One region of the Pseudomonas sp. VEM90 genome, then DNA from elsewhere that is predicted to be linked to it. Evidence: riboswitches for the same ligand, from Rfam matches in the RefSeq annotation. Region 1 holds a riboswitch; the other holds the start of a gene.
The links. A riboswitch is a leader RNA that binds a small molecule or an ion and turns the genes downstream of it on or off. The one in region 1 is predicted to bind cobalamin.

Region 2: it holds a riboswitch for cobalamin, as region 1 does, so the genes downstream of both, cobW (cobalamin biosynthesis protein CobW) here and ACYCCG_RS23815 (TonB-dependent receptor) in region 1, are expected to answer to the same signal.

Annotation. Positions count from the first base shown of each region.
Region 1 covers NZ_JBTRAR010000031.1:56,429-59,766, reverse strand. Annotated here, with positions in the region: gene ACYCCG_RS23825 (carboxymuconolactone decarboxylase family protein) at 40-384, shown strand; gene ACYCCG_RS23820 (GNAT family N-acetyltransferase) at 463-1,032, shown strand; cobalamin riboswitch at 1,189-1,396, shown strand; gene ACYCCG_RS23815 (TonB-dependent receptor) at 1,506-3,338, shown strand, end outside.
Region 2 covers NZ_JBTRAR010000025.1:35,384-38,721, reverse strand. Annotated here, with positions in the region: gene cobN (cobaltochelatase subunit CobN) at 1-841, opposite strand, end outside; gene cobW (cobalamin biosynthesis protein CobW) at 845-1,912, opposite strand; cobalamin riboswitch at 2,013-2,228, opposite strand; gene ACYCCG_RS21345 (glyoxalase superfamily protein) at 2,329-2,706, shown strand; gene ACYCCG_RS21340 (hypothetical protein) at 2,703-3,065, shown strand; gene ACYCCG_RS21335 (ATP-binding cassette domain-containing protein) at 3,236-3,338, shown strand, end outside.

The sequences.
Region 1 (3,338 bases):
CCTGAAAGCTCCACTCGCAACCACCCCAAGGTGAAGACGATGAGCATGATGGACTGGGACGCCTACCGTAAGCAGTTGATGGCCGGCATCGGCGATCTCAAGCAACTCTCACCCGACACCGTAGCCGGCTACATGACCGCCAGCGGTGCAGGCGCCAAGACCAACCACCTGGATGCCAAGACCCGCGAGCTGATCTCCTTGGCTGTGGCTGTGACCACCCGCTGCGACGGCTGTATCGCCGTGCATTCGCAGCAGGCCGTCAAAGCGGGTGCCAGCCGCGAGGAAATTGCCGAGGCCCTCGGCGTGGCCGTGGCCATGAACGCCGGTGCCGCGCTGGTGTACTCGGCCCGTGCAATGGATGCGGTGGGCAAGGCCAACGGTTGAGCACAAACGGCGTCGTCGCCCTTGCGCGACGACGCCGCGCCACCCAGACTGAGCGGCTCACCCCGCGCAGGAACCCGCATGATCCACATTCGCCCCATGACGCCGGACGATTTCGATCGTTTCTGGCCCACCTTCCAGGCCATTGTCCAAGCCCGTGAAACCTACGCTTTCGACCCGGCCCTGAGCTTCGAACAGGCCCGCCAGCTGTGGCTGGAGCTGCCCTTGCACACGCTGCTGGCTGAAGAAGATGGCGAGCTACTGGGTTCGTATTACCTCAAGCCCAATGCTGCCGGGCCTGGTGCGCATGTGGGCAATTGCGGCTACATGGTCTGCGAACAGGCGCGCGGCCGGGGCGTGGCGCGCTTGATGTGCGAGCACTCGCAAAAGCTGGCGCGCCAGGAAGGCTTTCTGGCTTTGCAGTTCAACTCGGTGGTAGCCAGCAACGCAGTGGCCGTGGCGCTATGGCACAAACTGGGCTTTGAAACAGTCGGCCGTTTGCCCAAGGCCTATCGTCATGCCCGCCTGGGGTTGGTGGACTGCCTGGTGATGTACAAGTGGCTGGCGGATGAGCCGGTGGTGGAAAAGCCCCCCCTGCTGATCGGGCGCAAGAACATCGAGGCACGGGTATCGCGCCGCCGCGGACGCTAGCGATTTCAGGCAAGCCTGCCTTCACACCAAGCTCGTCAAGCTGGGGCCTGGTGTTCAAGCCACATTTGGTCTCGGCGCCGCAAAAACGCACAACTTGTTGTTTTTTCTCAGCATTCACAGCACACCAACATTTGACGCCCCAGCATTTCAGTGGTCAGATGCGCGCCAGTTTCAGGTGCCCTGCGCCGCCGCGCGCAGGGTGAAACGGGAAACCGGTGCGTCGTGTTGCCCACGACAAGTCCGGTGCTGCCCCCGCAACGGTAAGCGAGCGAATCCTTCGAGATACCACTGTGCTCAAGCATGGGAAGGTGAAGGTTTCATGCCCCTCGCAAGCCCGGAGACCGGCCTGGAGCTTCATTTGGCAACCCGCGGTGGGCGGGCGCAGGCCGGAATCCGTGCGCGCGCCTGCCTGCATGGTTCGCCTTTGCGTGTTTTCCACCGGGATCCATTCATTCCTGCAGCAGTGGAACGACATGTCCCGTATGTTCAAGCTTCACCCCTTGGCGGCCTGCCTGGCCGTCGCCCTGCCGGCGTTGGCTGATGAGCGCGAGCCGCAGCCTCTGGCCCTGCCTTCCACGGCCATCACCGACACCCTCGACAGCCGCGCCATCGACCTGGCCACGCCGACCCAGGCCGGCTCGCGCCTTGGCCTCAGCGCCCTGGAAACACCGGCCAGCACCAGCAGTATCAGCGAACGGCAGATTCAGCAGCGCAACAACCTCACGGTGCAGGATGCAGTGACCCGCTCGCCGGGCATTACCTTCGTCGGCTCACCGGGGGACGGCGGTACAGGCCTGTCTGCCCGCGGCTTTGCCGGCCACAGCTCGGTGATGACCCTGTTCGACGGCGCGCGCCTGTACACCGGTGCCGGCACCCAGACCTTCCCGGTCGACCCGTGGATGGTCGAACGCATCGAGGTGATTCGCGGTCCCGCCTCGGTACTGCATGGCGAAGGCGCCACCGGCGCGGTGATCAACGTGATCCCGAAAAAACCTTTTGCCGGCGAAGTGCGCAACCACCTGCGCCTGGGTTACGGCTCGTGGGACCGCCAGCAGCTCGGCCTGGACAGCGGCGGTAGCCTCAGCGAGCGCCTGAGCTACCGCCTGACGCTGAACCAGCAGGCCGGCAATGGCTGGGTCGACCGCACCGCTTCACGTAGCCTGGCCCTGAGTGCCGCACTGCGTTTCGATGCCAGTGACGACCTCAGCTTCACGCTGGCCCATGATCGCGGCGATGCACAACCTGCCAACTACTACGGCACCCCGCTGATCGACGGCCACTACCGCAGCAGCCTGCGCAAAAAGAACTACAACGTACAGAACGACGTGCAGCAGTACGTTGATGAATGGACCCGGCTGACAACCGACTGGGCGCTGAACGACCAGATCAGCGCCAGCAACCAGCTGTACTACATCAAAAGCCGCCGTCACTGGCGCAACGCCGAGGACTACAGCTGGGACAGCGGGCGTCAGCAGCTGCTGCGCGGCAGCTACCTGGAGATCAAGCACAACCAGGAACAGTTCGGTGACCGCCAGACCTTCACCTTCGACCACACCCTGTTCGGCCTGGCCAGCAAGACCGTGCTCGGTGCCGAGTACAACAAGGTGCGCTTCAACGTCGACAGCAATTCACCCTACAACGATGTCGGCGGCGACTACGTCGACCCGTGGCAGCCACAGCCCGGCGGGTTCCATAGCGCCTCGCCGTTGCGGCCGCAAACGCTCTCGACCACCCATACCTTTGCCCTGTTTGCCGAAAACCGCCTGCAATTGAGCGATCGCCTGTCGTTGGTTACCGGCGTGCGTCGCGACCAGAACCACATCGACCGCAATAACTTGACCAACGACAGCCGCAGCGATCGTAGCCTGCAAGGTGGCAACTGGCGTGTCGGGCTGGTGTTTGCACTCAACGACGACCTGTCGTTGTACGGCCAGTACTCAACCAGCGAGGACGGGGTCAACAACCTCATCAGCCTCAGCCCCGCACAGATGCACTATGACCTGACCGAGGCGAAGCAGACCGAGGCCGGCATCAAGCAGCGCTTTTGGGAGGGGCGTGGCGAATGGACGCTTGCCGCCTACCACATCGTCAAGAAAAAACTGCTGGTCGACGACCCGATCACGCACGAGAAGCAACAAGCCGGGCAGCAGACCTCCGATGGCCTGGAAGCGACGCTGGAGCTGGCCCTGGCCCATCAGTGGCAGGTGTCGGCCAATGCATCGCTGGTACGCGCCAAGTACGACGACTTCGACGAAATGGTCGGCGGCCTGCCACAGGACCGCGCAGGCAACCGGCCAGCCAACGTG
Region 2 (3,338 bases), on a different contig from region 1:
ACGGGCGCAGGTTGGGGCGCTCGGGGCTGGACAAGGCGAAACCGGTGGTATTGACCAGCACTTCGGCGCCGACCTCGTCCAGCCAGGCTTCGACCTGTTCCAGGCAGGCGCTTTCCTTGAGGCTGGCCACGGCGATCGGCAACGGGTTCAGGCCGGCAGCCTGCAGGCGCTGGCAGAATACGTCGATGAACGCGGTATTGGCCGCTTGCAGGTGCGAACGGTAGAACAGCAGCGGCGCCACTGGCTGCTCGGGGTGCCAGTGCGGGTACCAGTCTTCGAGTGTCGCGCTGCCCTTGGCGGGGTGATATACCGCGGTGCGCGGCAAAGGCTGCGGCTCGTCCCAGGCATAGTCGCGGCCCAGCCACTGGCTGGCCAGGCAGTTGAACAGGTTGATGGCATTGGCCTTGCCGCCCTGGCGCAGGTAATGCCAAAGCCGCTCGGCCTGTTCACCGCGGACGTTGCCCAGGCAGGTCAGCTCCGGGTCCGGGCGGTCATCGCCCGGCACCAGAATCAGCTGCACGCCACGGGCGGCCAGCTCGACCAGTTGTTCGACACCATAGCGCCAGTAACCAACGCCACCGTGCAGCGACACCAGGATGACCTTGGCGTGGCGCAGCACCTGGTCGACATACAGGTCGACCGAGGCATGGTTCTGCACCTGCATCGGGTTGGCCAGGCGCAGGCTGGGAAAGTCTTCGGGCAATTGCTCGGCGGTGTCGGCGAGCAATGCCAGGTGTGAATCGCCGCTGCAGAGAATCACCAGCTCGGCGGGTGTCTGGCCGAGGTCGGCAATGCTGTCATCCGGTACGAAACCACCGGGCTGGGTCCGCAGCAGGTGCATGGGTCAGGCGCCCAGCGCCTGGCGCAGGCGCGCCTCCAGCTGGGCAGCATCGAGGTCCTGGCCGATCAGCACCAGGCGGGTGATGCGCGGCTCGTCGGCGCGCCAGGCGCGGTCGAAGTGCTTGTCGAAACGGGTGCCCACGCCTTGTACCAGCAGGCGCATCGGCTTGCCCGGGATGGCGGCGAAGCCTTTGGCGCGCAGGATACCGAACTCCACCACCAACTGGGTCAATGCATCGAGCAGCAGGCTTTCGTCGGCTTCCGGCAGGTCGATGGAGATGGAATCGAAAGCGTCGTGGTCATGATCGTCATGATCGTCGCTATCGTGGTGCGAATCGTGGTGGGTTCGGCGGCCATCGATATGCGCCTCGGACTCGGCACCCACGCCCAGCAGCACCTCCAGTGGCAGCTTGCCGCTGCTGGCCTCGATCACTTTCACCGCCGGCGGCAGTTCTTCGGCCACCTCGGCACGCACCTTGGCCAGGCCTTCGGCGTCGATCAGGTCAGCCTTGTTCAACACCACCAGGTCGGCACTGGCCAACTGGTCAGCGAACAGCTCGTGCAAGGGCGATTCATGATCCAGGTTAGGGTCGAGCTTGCGCTGGGCATCGACCTGGTCCGGGTAGGCGGCAAAGGTGCCAGCGGCCACGGCCGGGCTGTCGACCACGGTGATGACCGCATCGACGGTGCAGGCGTTGCGGATTTCCGGCCACTGGAACGCTTGTACCAATGGCTTGGGCAGGGCCAGGCCGCTGGTTTCGATGAGGATGTGGTCGAGGTCGCCACGGCGGGCCACCAGCTCGCGCATCACCGGGAAGAATTCTTCCTGCACGGTGCAGCACAGGCAGCCGTTGGCCAGCTCGTAGACGCGGCCGCTGGCTTCTTCCTCGGTGCAACCGATGCTGCACTGTTTGAGGATTTCGCCATCGATGCCCAGTTCACCAAATTCGTTGACGATGACCGCAATGCGGCGGCCCTGGGCGTTGTCGAGCATGTGGCGCAGCAAGGTGGTCTTGCCCGAGCCGAGGAAGCCGGTGACGATGGTGACGGGTAGCTTGGCCAGTGTTTTCATGTCGCATTGCCCTTGGCAGTGTGGCGCGGGCATGCAGGACGACAGCCGCAGGCCAGGCCGGCCGGGCTTGTTCGCCACCGGATCACCCCGCCCGGTTGAAAGTCGAAAACGTGACGAGGCAGGTCTCCTGGCTTGCACCGTTCCATGCCCCGTTCAGTCGAACGGCGGGCTGGCGGGATGACGCCTTCCCGCGCGCTGGCGCAGTGGCTGTGTCGATCCGTTGTCGGTGCTTACAGTTGCGGGGGCAGCCGCGGCTTGTACCGCGTTCCCGTCTTAGCTTCGGCCAGGCCGAAGAACCTCGAAGTGGCAAGGCTACGCAGTGGCTGGCGGGTGGTCAACCATTGCTGCGGGGCCGGTCGACAACGCTGGGCGCAAGTGCGCTACAGTGGCGCCTTATCCACGGTCAAGGACGCACCATGCCCCTCGCCCCCGCCATACCTGTACTGCGCATATTCTCGATCGACAAGGCCAAGGAGTTCTACCTCGACTTCCTGGGTTTCAGCCTGGACTGGGAGCACCGCTTCAGCCCGGACTTGCCGTTGTACATGCAGATCCACCGTGATGGCCTGATCCTGCACCTTTCAGAGCACCATGGCGATGCCTGCCCTGGCTCGACCGTGTTCGCCCGCCTCGACGACCTGCGCGCGCTGGAGGGTGAATTGCAGGGTAAACAGTACGGTTTCGCCCGGCCCGAGGCCGAGCGCCTGGATTGGGGCCTGCAGATGCAGGTATGGGACCCGTTCGGCAACCGCCTGCGCTTTTGCCAGCAGATCGATGACGAGGCCAACCCATGAAGGCATTGGGCAAACGCGAGATAAGTCGCCTGGAGCGGGGGTTGGTTGCGTGCCTGACCGATGCCTGCGAAGCCGCCAAGGCAGAAATTGTCGGCTTCAGTTGGCTTACCCATCGCCTCGACCCCGAGGACTTTCCGAGCAGCCTGCGTATCACCTGGGTATTCGAGCAAGAGGCCGACAAGGCAGCGGCCGTGGTCGGTGATGCGAAGGCGCGCATGCTGGCGCTTACCGGCCTGGCGCTGGAGCAAGCCGGCATTGAGCTGGACCATCCGGCCTGGCATGTGCGATTCGACAGTGAAGAAGCCTGCGCGCACGGCCACGGCGGAGACTGGGCCAAGCGCTTGCAGACGCAGCGCTGAGCCCCAACCGGCAGCCGGTGCTTTACCCGGCCCCAGAGGGCCGTTAGGCTACGCAGTCTCTAAATTACGAGGTGTTCGTCCAATGCGCCATTGATGCCGCCGTCTGTTCGACGGCCAGTCTTCAGCCTCCGGTTCGTACCGGAGATGTCGCGGCATTTGTGGAGTTGTGCATGACGAACACGTCGATTCTGACGCTGGACAGCGTCTCCTTGGCCTTGCCTGATGGCAGGCCGCTGTTTAGCAACCTCAACGAAACCTTCGACCAACGCCGCA